DNA from 2 places in the Streptomyces sp. NPDC007095 genome. Region 1 is predicted to be linked to the other one. Evidence: riboswitches for the same ligand, from Rfam matches in the RefSeq annotation. Region 1 holds a riboswitch; the other holds the start of a gene.

What was found. A riboswitch is a leader RNA that binds a small molecule or an ion and turns the genes downstream of it on or off. The one in region 1 is predicted to bind cyclic di-AMP.
Positions count from the first base shown of each region.
Region 2: another riboswitch for cyclic di-AMP. It lies ahead of ABZ656_RS03380 (NlpC/P60 family protein); the one in region 1 lies ahead of ABZ656_RS14865 (C40 family peptidase).

Region 1 is NZ_JBEYFS010000036.1:3,286-10,821, forward strand. Features, by position in the region: gene ABZ656_RS14825 (adenosylmethionine--8-amino-7-oxononanoate transaminase) at 1-427, opposite strand, end outside; gene bioB (biotin synthase BioB) at 420-1,625, opposite strand; gene ABZ656_RS14835 (8-amino-7-oxononanoate synthase) at 1,811-2,971, shown strand; gene ABZ656_RS14840 (DUF397 domain-containing protein) at 2,928-3,152, opposite strand; gene ABZ656_RS14845 (Scr1 family TA system antitoxin-like transcriptional regulator) at 3,165-4,022, opposite strand; gene ABZ656_RS14850 (ATP-binding protein) at 4,236-4,694, shown strand; partial or broken gene ABZ656_RS14855 (LysR family transcriptional regulator) at 4,770-4,919, opposite strand; gene ABZ656_RS14860 (DUF6328 family protein) at 5,058-5,579, opposite strand; gene ABZ656_RS14865 (C40 family peptidase) at 5,670-6,143, opposite strand; cyclic di-AMP (ydaO/yuaA leader) riboswitch at 6,147-6,332, opposite strand; gene ABZ656_RS14870 (hypothetical protein) at 6,679-6,984, opposite strand; gene ABZ656_RS14875 (ATP-dependent Clp protease proteolytic subunit) at 6,992-7,536, opposite strand, start outside.
Region 2 is NZ_JBEYFS010000005.1:99,462-106,997, reverse strand. Features, by position in the region: gene ABZ656_RS03395 (NlpC/P60 family protein) at 1-1,018, opposite strand, end outside; gene ABZ656_RS03390 (hypothetical protein) at 1,431-1,784, shown strand; gene ABZ656_RS03385 (tellurite resistance/C4-dicarboxylate transporter family protein) at 2,124-3,098, opposite strand; gene ABZ656_RS03380 (NlpC/P60 family protein) at 3,194-4,372, opposite strand; cyclic di-AMP (ydaO/yuaA leader) riboswitch at 4,379-4,552, opposite strand; gene pcrA (DNA helicase PcrA) at 4,868-7,420, shown strand; gene ABZ656_RS03370 (peptidoglycan DD-metalloendopeptidase family protein) at 7,499-7,536, opposite strand, start outside.

The DNA.
Region 1 (7,536 bases):
GGCCGAGCGAGCGCCAGTGCTGGAGGCACATCTTGACGGCGACCTCGACCGACACCGAGCCGGAGTCGGCGAGAAAGACGTGCTCCAGGCCCTCGGGCGTGATGTCGACCAGGCGCTTCGCCAGCCGTACGGCGGGCTCGTGCGTGAGCCCGCCGAACATGACATGGCTCATGCGCTCCAGCTGGTCGCGCGCCGCGTCGTTGAGGACCGGGTGGTTGTAGCCGTGGATGGCCGACCACCAGGACGACATGCCGTCGACCAGTTCGCCCGAGCCGTCCGCCAGTCGCAGCCGTACGCCGCTCGCCGACTCCACGACGAGCGGCTCCTGGCGGCCGGGCATGGGGCCGTACGGATGCCAGACGTGCCGCCGGTCCAGCTCCAGCAGGTCGCGCACGGGCAGCGTGGACGGCTCGGACCGGTCAGGCATTGGGGGCGAGGTCCGTTCCGGCACCTCGGCGGCGTACGGCGACGAGATCCGTACGCGCCTCGGAGGGCTGCTCCTCCTTGGCCTGCACCCGCACGGAACCGCAGACGCCGCCGCCCTCGTGCGAGCCGCACCCGGCGTCCGCGTGCGAGCCGCACCCGGCCTCGGCGTGGGCACCGCAGCCTCCGCCCGCCGTCACGCGGTGCTCCGGCAGGGTCACCTCGCCCGCGCCCTCCACCTCGAACCCGGCGTCCGCGATCATCTCCAGGTCGGCCTTGCCCGCCTGGCCCTCGCTGGTGAGGTAGTCGCCGAGGAAGATCGAGTTGGCCAGGTTCAGGGCGAGCGGCTGCATCGTCCGGAGGTGGACCTCGCGGCCGCCCGCGATGCGGACCTCCACGTCCGGGCAGACGAAACGGACCATGGCCAGGATGCGCAGGCACCGCTGCGGGGTGAGGTTCCACTCCTTGGCGAGCGGGGTGCCCTCGAAGGGGATCAGGAAGTTCACCGGAACGGAGTCCGGGTCGAGCTCGCGCAGCGAGTAGACGACGTCGACGAGGTCCTCGTCCGACTCGCCCATGCCCGCGATCAGACCCGAGCAGGCCGACAGGCCGGCCGCGTGCGCCTTCTGGACCGTGTCCACCCGGTCGGCGTACGTGTGCGTGGTCGTGATGTCCCCGTACGTCCCCTCGGACGTGTTCAGGTTGTGGTTGTAGGCGTCCGCGCCCGCCTCGCGCAGCCGCTCGGCCTGGCCGTCGGAGAGCAGGCCGAGGCAGGCGCACACCTCGACGTTCTCGTTCTGGTCCTTGATCGCCTTGATGGTGTCGGAGACCCGGTCCACGTCACGGTCCGTCGGACCGCGGCCGCTGGCCACCAGGCAGACCCGCTTGGCGCCCCCGGCGAGCCCGGCCGCCGCGGCCTGCGAGGCCTGGTCGGGCTTGAGCCAGGTGTACTTGAGGATGTCGGCCTTGGAACCGAGGCGCTGCGAGCAGTACGAGCAGTCCTCGGGGCACAGACCGGACTTCAGATTGACCAGATAGTTGAGTTTCACTCGACGGCCGAACCAGTGCCGGCGGACTTTTCCGGCAGCGGCCACCACGTCGAGCACGTCGTCGTCGGACGTGGCCAGCACGGCCAGCGCCTCGTCACGGGTCGGCAGCTCGCGCCGAAGCCCCTTGTCCACCAGCGTGTTCAGCAGGTCCATGAGATCCGATCCTGACGTATGCGAGCCGCTGCGGCCAAGGAGAGTTTGCACAACAGAGACGGTTCGACGTGTGGGTATTGCCACATCATGGGCGCCGCGTCGTCCCGCTAGGGTCTGTGCACTGCCTACAAAACGACCACCTTCACGACCCCTCACGACCACTCCCAGGGCCCGGAGGCACCAGCATGGCCGGATCGCCGTTCGCGTGGATCGACGAGCAGGCGTACCAGCGTCGCCAGGCCGGACTCGTCCGTACCCTGCGCCCCCGCGCCGCCGACTCACCCCTTCTCGATCTGGCGAGCAACGACTACCTCGGGCTGGCCCGCCACCCCGAGATCACGGAGGCCGCCGCGGCGGCCGCCCGCCGCTGGGGCGCCGGCGCGACCGGCTCGCGGCTCGTCTCCGGCACGACCGAACTTCACGGCGAACTCGAACGCGAGCTTGCCGACTTCTGCGGCTTCGAGTCCGCGCTCGTCCTCTCCTCCGGCTACGCGGCCAACCTCGCCGCAGTGACCACGCTCGCGCCGCACGGCTCGCTGGTCGTCTCGGACGCGGGCAACCACGCCTCCCTCATCGACGGCTGCCGGCTCGCCCGGGGTGCGACCCAGGTCGTGGCGCACGCCGACCCCGAAGCCGTGCGCAAGGCGCTGGGCACGCACGAGGGTCCCGCCGTCGCCGTGTCCGACACGGTCTTCTCGGTGGACGGCGACGCGGCCCCGCTGACCGAACTCGCCACCGCCTGCCGCGAGCACGGCGCGGCGCTGCTGGTCGACGATGCGCACGGGCTGGGCGTCCTGGGCGACGGCGGCCGGGGCGCCCCGCAGGCCGCGGGGCTCGCGGGCGCCCCGGACGTGGTCGTGACCGCCACGCTCTCCAAGTCGTTCGGCAGCCAGGGCGGCGCCGTCCTGGGCCCCGCCGCGGTCATCGACCACCTGGTCAACGCGGCGCGCACCTTCATCTTCGACACCGGTCTCGCGCCCGCGGCGGCGGGCGCGGCCCTCGCGGCGCTCAGGCTGCTGCGCCGTGAGCCGGAGCGCGCCGCCCGGGCCCGTGAGGTGGCGACGGCGCTGCACACCCGGCTGACCGCCGAGGGCCTGGAAGCCGTACGACCGGACGCCGCCGTGGTCTCCGTGCGCGCGCCGTCCCCCGAACAGGCCGTGCGGTGGGCCGCCGACTGCCGCGAGGCGGGACTCGCCGTCGGCTGCTTCCGCCCCCCGTCCGTGCCGGACGGCATCTCACGGCTGCGGCTGACCGCCCGCGCGGACCTCACCGACGCGCAGATCGAGCACGCTGTCGGCGTGATCAGCTCAGTCCGGCGACAAAGCCCTCCCAACTGGCGGGAGTGAACAGCAGGGCGGGGCCCGCCTTGTTCTTGGAATCGCGCACCGCGACCAGTCCGGCCCAGGGCCCTGGGCCGGGTCGGGCCGTCTCGACGCAGTTGTTCATTCCCGTACTGCGGCTGCTGCGCAGCCATCGCACCTCGCGGAGTGAAGTACTGGAACGTACGTACCGAGGCAGTGCAGTCATGGGGGTGCCTCCTTACGCGCCGTCACCTATCCCGGCGATGTAGTCCAACGAGTCCTCGGGCGAAAGGGCGTGGAACTGAAGGGCGTTGAAGGCCTCGGTGTAGGCCTGAAGGTCTTCTTTCCGTTCGAGATAGAGGCTACTCGTCAAGTGGTCGAGAACAACCACATCCAGATCAGTTGTGTTCGGAAATGAGAAGATAACGAAAGGCCCGGTGACGCCGATATGGGCCCCCGCGGCGAACGGCAGTACCTGAAGCCGCACTTGAGGCAGGGCGGCGGCCTCCCGCAGGCGCTTCAGTTGCCGAGCCATCACCTCCGGGCCGCCGACCTCGCGTTTTAACACGGCCTCGTCCAGGACCGCGGTCAGTTCCAGCGGCGGATTCGAACGCAGGACGTCCTGCCGGGCGAGGCGCACCTCGACGAGCGCGTCGAGCTTGTCGTCCTCCAGGCCGCCGACGGCGACCCGGGTCACCTCCCGCGCGTACTCGGGTGTTTGGAGCAGTCCGGGTACCACCGAGGTCTCCAGCGTGCGCATCCCGCTGGCCTGGGACTCCAGACTGATGAAGTCGCGGTACGCGGGCGGCAGGACCCCGCGGTAGGCGTGCCACCAGTGGTGGCGCCCGTTGCCCTCGGAGCCCGCGAGGCCGACCAGGAGCTCCCGTAACTCGGGCTCCGCGACGGCGTAGGCGTCCAACAGGCGCTCCACGTCGGCCGGTTTCACCCCACTGACACCGGTCTCGATCCGGCTCACCTTCGACTGGTGCCAGCCGACGAGACGGGCCGCCTCACCACTGGTGAGGCCCACACCGGCGCGCAGCGCGCGCAGTTCGGCGCCGAGCTTGCGGCGGCGCACCGCGGGACCGTGCTGCATGGCCGTACTCCTTACTCCTTCCGGGCCGCCCAAATAAGCTCCGCCGTCGCAGAGTTCACCGCATCGAGCGACAGATATATGCATATCTCGGTGGATCGCACCCGTGACCGGCCCAGTGATGGCAGTCTGGCGCGAAGCACCAGTCCGGGACCGTACCTCGAACCATCCGCTCCGTGTCGGACTCCGGTCCCGTGGGAAAGGGACGACGTCGCCATGGCAGATCACCAGGAAGCATCCGTCACTCTGCCGAGCGATCCCGCCTCGGTCTCCGCGGCCCGGAATTTCGTCGCCGATGTGCTGGCCGAATGGGGCCTGCCGTGCGACGCGGAAGTCGCGGACACCGTACGCCTGATCGTGTCAGAACTAGCCACCAACGCCGTCCAGCACACGTTCGGGCAGTCGCCCACCTTCACCGTGGACGTCCGGCTCGACCGAGACGAACACCTGCGGATCGGCGTCACCGACAGCCATCCGCGCTTTCCGAAACGTCTTCCTGCCGCCGTCCAGCAGGACAACGGGCGCGGCATGGTGATCATCCGCTGGCTGACCGCCGAATGCGGCGGCAGACTCGTCGTCCGGCCCACCCGCGAGGGCGGCAAGACGGTCGCCATCGAGCTGCCCTGGACGGTGCCGGCCCAGCCGGTGACGGCCGGCGGCCCGCAAGAGCCCTGAGGAGCGGCTCAGTTGTCGTGTCTGCGCTGCCCGGCGTGTCCGAAGGCGCCGCGCAGCAGGGCCCGGAAGGCCTCGGCCCGCCGTCTGGAAGGTGCCGAGCCGCAGGGTGCCGCCCGCGAGTTCGTGCCGGGCCTGCTCCAGTACGTCGAGGATCCGGCACGCCCGGACCACGAGCAGCTCACCCGCGTCCGTCGGCCGCGCCCCGCGACGGGATCGCACCAGCAGCGTCGTACCGACCTCTGCCGCCGGCGGTGATCGTGGTCGTCCTCGCCCTGGTGTGGCTGCCGGCGTGGCGCTGCTCGTGGACCGGCTCGGCCGGCGGCCGCGCGGGCCGCGCCCTGGAGGCGGTCACGGGGAGCGCGCTCACGGTTCTCGGTCCGGTGCTTCTTTCGGAGCCGTTGCCGCGCTGACGACCGTACGTTGCACCACGCGGGGCAGGACGCCCCACAGCGCCACGCAGACGAGCAGGGTGCCCGCGCCCGAGGCGATCCCGGCGGCGCGTCCCAGTGCCACGTCCACGACGAGCAGCACCGATCCCGTCAGCGCCACCATGAGCACGCCCATCCCGATCGTGGCCAGGACGGAGGAGACCCGCACGATGGTCGGCTTCGCGCCCTGCCGGAACAGCGACCTGTGCAGTGCGGCCGGCGCCGTGAAGAGCGCGGCGGCCACCACGGCCAGCAGGAGCGTGGTGACGTACGTGGCGCGCTGCACCGTGTCGAGGGACGGGAAGCGCGGGGTGAACGCCAGTGTCAGCAGGAAAGCGAAGAGGATCTGCACACCGGTCTGCGTGACGCGCAGCTCCTGGAGCAGCTCGCCGAAGTTGCGATCGGCACGCTCGAGGGGCGTCTCGTTCCGTTCCTCGGGGGGAGGTCGTTCAGCCATGGTGAACGAGTAACCGGTCCGTCCGCTTTTCACGCCCCCGGGGGGTGGGACCCCGAGGGGGTGCCGGCCGGCGGCACCCCCTCGGGCAGGTCAGCTGACCCGGCCGTACCAGACGCTCTTCGTCCAGATCTTCTGCAGCTTCACGACCTCCCCGGTCTTCGGGGAGTGCCAGATCTTTCCCTTCCCGGCGTAGATGCCGACGTGGTACACGTTCCGGCCCGAGTGGAAGAACACCAGGTCTCCGGCCTTGCGGTGGGACGCGGAGATGTGGTGCGTCTTGTTGTACTGCGCCGCGGCCGTACGAGGCAGCGTCTTGCCCGCCTTCTTGTACGAGTAGAGCGTGAGCCCGGAGCAGTCGAAGCGGCGTGGCCCGGCGGCGCCGTACTGGTACGGGGAGCCCTTCTTGGAAGCCGCGACCTGAAGTGCCTTCGTCGCCAAGGTGGCCGCTTCGGCGTCGGATGCGACGCCAGGAACCACAAGGCTGCCGCCCACGGCGGCGAGAGTGAGGGCCGAGGCCGTACCGGCCCGGGTCCACATCGACGGGACACGATTGAGCGCAGTCATGCGCAACCCTTCGTCAGCCGCCTGTGAAGGATGACCTGTCGGATTCGGGCTGGCGAAGTAGCCCGGCCGCTTGCGCGGCTTCACCCCAAGGACCGCCCGGATCTCTCCGGCGACCCGTCTTGCTGGGTCCTCCACTCCTGCCGATGCACTTCTGTCGACCGGTCATCCGGGCAGCGGCAGGACTCGGCGTCCGCCCGGACCGCCCCGCCGCTGTGGCGGGGGCTTGTCGTCGGAAGGGATCTTCACGCATGGCAGTCAGAAAATCCGAGCGGAACCGGCGATTTGTGGGGTTACTCACCACTCACCCGTTCGGGTGGACGACCCTCTGTTCGGGCGATGTTGGGGACACCTACGACGCTCGTACCTGCACCGGAGCGTCTTATTCCGCCTTTCCGCTACGCGCGTTGCGCAACTTTTCGGGTTCCTCGAAGGGACCTGTGACTACTCCATCAGGGGGTACTCCATCTGGTCCGTTTGAACCCCGGGCCGGACGCCTCGTCGACTCGGCGCGCACGGCGGCCCGGGTGTGGATGTGTCAATTGTCGGCGTCGGGCGGCAGAGTGACGCGGGCCGCCCGTCGCTCGCCGTCGAGGACGCGCAGGGCCTGTGCCAGCGTCGGCGCGTGCACCTCGCTCTCGCCGCGCTGGTGCATCAGCGCGAGGGCGTCCCGCAGCTCGCCGGCCTTGGCGACCAGCGCCTGGGCGGCGCGCAGCCCGCGGTAGGTGTCTCCGGGCCTGGCCGGGTTGATACGGCCGAGCAGGTCGACCACGTCGAGGTAACGGTCGATCAACTCGGCCTCGGCTCGCGTCAGCGCAGGCAGCGGGGGCAGTTCGGGCACCATCGGCGGATCACCTCGCGTCGGGTGTGGCGTTCCTCGCACCGGGCGCGGTGCGCGAGGTCTTGCGGCTGGGGATGATCCCGTCCACCAGTCCGTACGCCAACGCGGCCTGTGCGTCCAGGATCTTGTCCCGCTCGATGTCGGCGGCGACTTGTTCAGGACTCTGCCCCGTGTGCCGTACGAGCATGTCCTCCAGCAGCCTGCGAGTGCGCATCAACTCCTCGGCCTGGAGGGCCAGATCGCTCGCCTGTCCCTGTACCGGCTCGGCAAGTGACGGCTGGTGGATCAGCACCCGGGCCCCCGGCAGCGCGAACCGCTTGCCCGGCGTGCCGCCGGCCAGGAGCACGGCGGCGGCCGACGCGGCCTGCCCCAGGCAGGTGGTCTCCACGTCGCAGCTGACGAACTGCATCGTGTCGTAGATCGCCGTCATCGCGCTGAACGAGCCGCCGGGAGAGTTGATGTACAGCGCGATGTCCTGGTCCGGCGCCAGGTATTCGAGGTGCATGAACTGCGCCATCACGTCGTTCGCCGAGGTGTCGTCGATCGGCGTCCCCA
Region 2 (7,536 bases), on a different contig from region 1:
ACGGGTTCGGGGCGTGGATCATCTGGCCGTTTCCCACGTAGATGCCCACATGGCTGATTCCCGAGTAGAAGAACACCAGGTCACCAGGGAGGAGCTCGGACCGCGAGACCCGGCGTCCGGCGTCGATCTGCGCGTACGTGGTGCGTGGAAGCGAGATGCCAGCGGCGCGGTACGCGGCCTGGGCCAGGCCCGAGCAGTCGAAGGCGTCGGGCCCGGTGGCGCCCCAGACGTAGGGGCTGCCGAGCTTCCCGTAGGCGTACGCGACGGCCTCCGCCGCACGGGAGTTGGGCGCCGCGACGGAGCCGGGCGACGACACCGGGCCGAGGTCCCGCGCGGCGGAGCGCGAGGCGCGCTGCCCGGCGCTTCCCGTGCCCCCGGCCGATCCCAGGTCTCCGAGCTGCGCGCGCTGCTCGTCGGTGAGCCGCGACAGCAGTTGCCGCGCCGTGTCCAGCTTCCCGGTGATCGTCTTCTTGGCCCGCTTCAGCTCCGCCTGACGCGACTTGAGCGAGGCCAGCTCGACATGCGCGGCCCCGCGCAGCTGCTCGATCTCCCGCAGCTGCTTGCGCACCCGGGCCACGGCCTCCGCCTGTCGGCTGCCGGCCCGCTCGGCGAACGCGGCCCCTTCCAGGTACTGGTCGGGGTTGTCGGAGAGCGCGAGTTGCAGCGCGGGGTCCAGGCCTCCGCTGCGGTACTGCGCGGCGGCGATCGAACCCAGCGCGTCCCGAGCCGTGTTGAGCCGGTCCTCCTTGCGCGCCGCCTCGTCACGCAGCGCGTTCAGCCGCTGCTCGGCCTTGTCCGCCTTGTCCTTCGCGCCGTCGTACTTCTGGGTGGCGACCTCCGCCTCCTCGTACAACTTGTCCACCTTGGCCTTCACCTGTGCCGGCGACAACTGCGGGTCCGCGTGCCCCGTCCCGTCGAAGCCCGTCGCCGTGGCCGCTCCCGCGAGGGCGATGGTCGCGGCTGTGCGGGCCGTGTTTCCACCGAGCGAGCGCTGTCTGGGCTTTCGGTGCGCTGCCACGAGGGCCCACATCCTTCCCGGGGACTTGCGTACGACCGCCGGGGACGAGCGCGGTCAGGGGGGACACGTCCGGCGGCGGCCCCACACAGGGGGAGCGGGCCGCCGCCGGACCTTTCTCGGCGGTGGTGTCCGGCTGCCGCCCCTGGCCCGGGCGGCGGTGGGGAGCCGGCCACCTGGTGGAGGACGCTAAACCTGAGAGTGATGTCCCGGTGACGTCATGTACGGAAGTGACGCCACTGGATCGCGGGGTGACCGCATGTGACCGTGATCCCGGCCCGGCGCCGTCGACTTCACGCGGTGTGATGACCGATGGGGCGGTTCCGGGACAGTCGGTGGTTCCCAGGTGGTAGTGGTCTACAGGAGGTGGGCCGGTGACAAGGGGGGTGGGGGCCGCCGATTAGGCTCCGGCTCCATGGACGTACTCATCCATCTCTTCGTCGGCCTGCACATCATCGGCATCGCCTCGCTCCTCGGCGGTTTCCTCACCCAGATGAAGGCGATGGGCCAGGGCACCGCCCGGTTCGTCCCCGCCATGCTGCACGGCGCGCTGACCATGCTGGTCACGGGCGTCGCTCTCGTCGGCCTCAACCAGGCCGACGACCACTCGGTCAACACCATCAAGATCGGCGTGAAGCTCGCCCTGCTGATCGTGATCCTCGGGCTCGTCTATGTGAAGCGGGACGACGAGAAGGTGGACAAGGGCCTGTTCGGGCTCGTAGGGCTGCTCACGACCGCGAACATCTTCATCGCGGTGCTCTGGACCTGACGGTCCCCCGAAGGCCCCCACGGACGGCTACGGCGCTTCCGGACGCCCGACGACCACGGCGCGTGCGGACGCCCGACGACCACGGCGCGTGCGGACGCCCGACGACCACGGCGCGTGCGGACGCCCGACGACCACGGCGCGTGCGGACGCCCGACGGCTACGGTTCCTGAGGACGCCTGACGGCTACGGTTCCTGAGGACGTCCGACGGCTACGGTTCCTGAGGACGCCTGACGGCTACGGTTCCTGAGGACGCCTGACGGCTACGGTTCCTGAGGACGCCTGACGGCTACGGTTCCTGAGGACGCCTGACGGCTACGGTTCCTGAGGACGCCTGACGGCTACGGTTCCTGAGGACGCCTGACCGCTACGACCACCACCGCCAGCCACGCCGCGACCGAGATCCACAGCAGTACCTGCCCGAGCCCCCTGAGCCAGCCGACGCCGATGGCGGCCGCGACCGACAGCGCCGCGACCGCCGTCATCCCCAGCGGGAACACGGTCGCCCAGCGCAGCACGTCGTAGCGCGGGCGGGGCCACAGGGCCTCCGCCACGGCCAGCACGCAGTACGAGCCGAGGACGAGCACGAGCAGCGCCTCGGTCACCCAGCGCAGCACGCCGTTGTCGTCGTCGTTCCACAGGTAGATGTTCGCCTGGTACGCGAGGATCAGCTTCGACCCCGCCAGCGCCGAGATGGCGAGCGCGCCGCCCGCGACCCACTGGTCCCCGGCGCCCGTGGCGACCTCGCGGTAGTCGAAGTAGAACAGCGCCGGCGCGTAGAGCAGGAGCCCCAGCCAGAACAGCACCAGCGCGGTGTGCGCGAGCCAGTCCGTGTGCGTCGCGGGGGCGAGCGTCGCGCCGAGCACCGCGAGCCCCTGCGTGGCCACACAGCCGAGGAACACCGCTCCGGGCATACGGGGCCGCCATTGCCGTACGACCAGGAAGAGCAGCCCGGGCCAGAGCACCGCCGACAGGGCGAGCAGGGCCTCGGCCGGCACCTCCCACCCCAGCATGACCAGCCGCGTGCCGAGCACGGCGGTCGCCGCGACCGCGGTGAGCGCGCCCGGCGTAGCGGCCTCCGCCAGCCACCGCTCCCGCTCCCGCAGCAGCCGTACGACGAAGGCCGCGGCGAGCCCGAGCCAGCCGACGGCCGCCAGGGCCAGCACGATCCGGGACAGGATCTCGTAGCCGGTCTGCTCCAGCCCGATCGAGATGATGCCGGTGGCCAGGATCGCGGCTCCGGCGCCCGGCGGACTCTGCGCCCACCAGGTGCGCAGGTCGGTCCACCGGGCGCCGGGCGGGGAGATGGCTGACATGGGCCCGATGCTAAGGACCTTCGAGCGGGTTGGCGGCGGGCCACGCGCGCGTGGAGTCCGATGAGCCCCACGCGCGTGTGCCGGGCGCCGGGGCGTCAGGCCGGACGCACCACGCTGTGGATGATCGACTCACCGCCGTAGAAGATCGACTCCTCGCGGACGTACGCGCCCGGCTTGGGGGCGTGGATCATCATGCCGTTGCCGATGTAGAGGCCGACGTGGCTGATGTCGTCGTAGAAGAAGACGAGGTCACCGGGCTTGATGTCGGCGAGCGAGACGGTCGTGCCCGCGTTCACCTGGTCGTAGGTGGTGCGCGGGAGGGTGACGCCGGCGGCCTTCCAGGCGGCCTGGGTGAGGCCGGAACAGTCGTAGGAGCCGGGCCCGGTCGCGCCCCAGACGTACGGCTTGCCGATCTGGGTGCGGGCGAAGGCGAGGGCCTTGTCGGCCTTGGCGGTGTACGAGGAGTCGGTTGCCGAACTCCCGGAGGTGCCGGCGGAGCCAGTGGTCGCGGAGGTGCCGGAACCCGTCTGCTGCTGGGCGGCCGCCTCCTGGGCCTTCTTCTCCGCCGCGGCCTGCTGCTGGGCCAGCTCCGCCGCCTTGCGGTCGGCCGCTTCCTGCTTCTTCTTCTCGATCGCCGCGAGCCGCGCCTTCTCCTCGGCGGTCAGCTTCGAGAGCAGGTCACGCGCCTCGGCGAGCTTGCGCTGCACGTCGGCCTTGGACGTCCTCAGCGCGCTCTGCGTCGTGGTGAGCGTCTGCAGGCTCTGGGAGGCCTCCGCGCGCTTCTTGGTGGTGGCGGCCTGCTCGGTGATGTAGTCGTCGACGGCCACCTTCTGGCGGCTGGTCAGCCGGTCCATCAACTGGGTCTGGTCGAAGTAGTCCTGCGGATTGTCGGCCAGCAGGAGGGTCGCGGTGTCGGGGGCGGAGGCCCCGGTGCGGTACTGCGCCGCGGCGAACGAACCCAGCTCCTCGCGCGCGGTGTTGAGCTTCTCGGTGCGCTGGGCCACATCGTCGAGGAGGGAGTCGACGCGCTTGCGCTGCTGCGCGGTCTTCTCCCTGGTCGCGTTGTACTTCTCGGTCGCCGCCTCGGCCTGGTGGTAGAGGTCGTCGACCTTCTTCTCGACCTCTTCTACGCTCGGCTTGGCATCGGCCGAGGGCGCGGCGTTCGCCGTCTGGGAGAGCAGGGCCACGGAGGTGAGGGCCGCCGTGGCGAGGGCGGGGGTCCGTATACCCGCTATGCGCGTACCCGTAGGACTCCACTTGCGGTGCGACGCCAAGGTGGCGACTCCTTCCGTCATCCGCCTACCGAGTTAGCTGTCGGGTTCGGGCGGGTGATTCCGGAAGGTTTGCCCTACGGTCCTTGTCCCAGCGGACGGTTGGACCGATTCACCCCAAGGTCGGTTGGGTCCCCGGCTCCGGCTGCCACGTGGGCGCACCGGACTCGGCGGAGGCCGCACGGCCCGGCGGTGTTCGCCGGTTGGGTCGAGCGGCCTGCCCGGCACGCTAGCCAACTCATAAGTGTTCTGTGAAGTTTGATGTGCGATATGCCCGATACATTTTCGTGACCTTGATCCTGGGGGCCCTTGATCGGGACTGACTGTGACTGACCGTAATGAAACGATCCTGAACGGTGACGGCGTCCGCGGCGGAAAGAGCGGCGGAAAGGGATCAGGCGCGGTCGCGGAAAGAGATCATGCGCGGTCGCGGAAAAACCGGTCGGGTTTCCAGGGTGGCCGCGGGTTGTCAGTGGGGCCGCCTAGACTCGGAGAGCGATGAGCAGCCTCTTTGATGACAGCTTTCTGGCGGACCTCCAGCCTTCCGGGGCCCACGAGGAAGAGCCCCCGCCGCCGCCCGAGGACGGGGCGCCGGAGCCGCTTCCGGACGACCTGTTCGGCGGCCGCTTCGACGTGCCCGCGAGCCGGGACGCCTACTACCGTGACGGCGCGCCCCGCCCCGCCGTGGACCCGGCGGCCCTGCTGGACGGGCTGAACGAGAACCAGCGCGCGGCCGTGGTGCACTCCGGCTCCCCGCTGCTCATCGTGGCCGGCGCGGGCTCCGGCAAGACCCGGGTGCTCACCCACCGCATCGCCCATCTGCTGGGCGAGCGTCATGTCCACCCCGGCCAGATCCTCGCGATCACCTTCACGAACAAGGCCGCGGGCGAGATGAAGGAGCGCGTCGAGCAGCTCGTCGGCCCGCGCGCGAACGCGATGTGGGTGATGACCTTCCACAGCGCGTGTGTGCGGATCCTGCGCCGCGAGAGCAAGAAGCTCGGCTTCACCTCCTCGTTCTCGATCTACGACGCCGCCGACAGCAAGCGGCTGATGGCGCTCGTCTGCCGTGACCTGGATCTCGATCCCAAGCGCTTCCCGCCCAAGTCCTTCAGCGCCAAGATCTCGAACCTGAAGAACGAGCTGATCGACGAGGAGGACTTCGCCGCCCAGGCCGCCGACGGCTTCGAGAAGACCCTCGCCCAGGCCTACGCGATGTACCAGTCGCGGCTGCGCGAGGCCAACGCGCTCGACTTCGACGACCTGATCATGACCACGGTCAACCTGCTGCGCGCCTTCCCGGACGTCGCCGAGCACTACCGGCGCCGCTTCCGCCACGTCCTGGTCGACGAGTACCAGGACACGAACCACGCGCAGTACGCCCTGGTCAGGGAGCTCGTCGGCCCGGCCGCCGGTGACCGGCCGGAGGACGCGCCGCCGGCCGAGGGCGAGCTCGGGCCCGCCGAGCTGTGCGTCGTGGGCGACGCCGACCAGTCGATCTACGCCTTCCGCGGCGCGACCATCCGCAACATCCTCCAGTTCGAGGAGGACTACCCGGACGCGACGACGATCCTGCTGGAGCAGAACTACCGCTCCACCCAGACGATCCTGTCCGCCGCCAACGCGGTCATCGAGCGCAACGAGTCCCGCCGCCCCAAGAACCTGTGGACCAACGCGGGCGCCGGTTCGAACATCACCGGCTATGTCGCCGACACCGAGCACGACGAGGCCCAGTTCGTCGCCGACGAGATAGACCGTCTCACCGACGCGGGCGAGGCCAGGGCGGGCGACGTCGCTGTCTTCTACCGGACGAACGCCCAGTCCCGTGTCTTCGAAGAGATCTTCATCCGCGTCGGCCTGCCCTACAAGGTCGTCGGCGGCGTCCGCTTCTACGAGCGCAAGGAGGTCCGGGACGTCCTCGCGTACCTGAGGGTCCTGGCCAACCCCGAGGACTCGGTCCCGATGCGCCGCATTCTGAACGTTCCCAAGCGCGGGATCGGCGAGCGCGCCGAGGCCATGATCGACGCGCTCTCGCAGCGCGAGAAGATCAGCTTCTCGCAGGCGCTGCGCCGCGTCGACGAGGCGTACGGGATGGCGGCGCGGTCGACGAACGCCGTGAAGCGGTTCAACACGCTCATGGAGGACCTCCGCACGATCGTCGAGTCCGGTGCGGGTCCGGCGACCGTCCTGGAGGCGGTGCTCGAGCGCACCGGCTACCTCGCCGAGCTGCAGGCCTCGACCGACCCGCAGGACGAGACCCGGATCGAGAACCTTCAGGAGCTCGCCGCCGTGGCCCTGGAGTTCGAGCAGGAGACCGGCGAGGGCGAAGGCACGGGGGCGGCTGCGGGTACGGCGGATGCCGGTGCCGGTGTGGCTGCGGGTGCTGGTACGGCGTCCGGTGGGCTCTCCGCGTTCCTGGAGCGGGTCGCCCTCGTCGCCGACTCCGACCAGATCCCGGACGAGGAGGACGGCAACGGCGTCATCACCCTGATGACCCTCCACACCGCCAAGGGCCTGGAGTTCCCGGTCGTCTTCCTCACCGGCATGGAGGACGGCGTCTTCCCGCACATGCGCGCGCTGGGACAGGTCAAGGAGCTGGAGGAGGAGCGGCGCCTCGCGTACGTCGGCATCACGCGCGCGCGGGAGCGGCTGTACCTCACCCGTTCGTCCATGCGCAGCGCCTGGGGCCAGCCCTCCTACAACCCGCCGTCCCGCTTCCTGGAGGAGATCCCGGAGACGCACCTGGAGTGGAAGCGCACCGGCGCGACCGCTCCGGTGTCCTCGGGTCCCGTCTCCGGTGTGGCCGCCTCGCTGTCGTCCTCGCGTTCGCGGTCCGCGGCGTCCGGCCCCACCGGCTTCGCGACGCGCCGCGGGATCTCCGAGAAGCCGGTGGTCTCGCTGGCGGTCGGCGACCGGGTCACCCATGACCAGTTCGGCCTGGGCACCGTGGTCGGCGTGAAGGGAACGGGCGCGAACGCGGAGGCGACGGTCGACTTCGGCGAGGCGAAGCCGAAGCGGTTGCTGCTGCGGTACGCGCCGGTGGAGAAGCTGTAGTTCTACGGGTTCTACGGGGCGGCAGCTCGGAGCCCGGCGACGGCGTTCGCTCACGTCGTCGGGTGAGGAGCCGGTGGGTTACGTCGGGTCCAGGCCGTGGCTGCGCAGCCACGGCA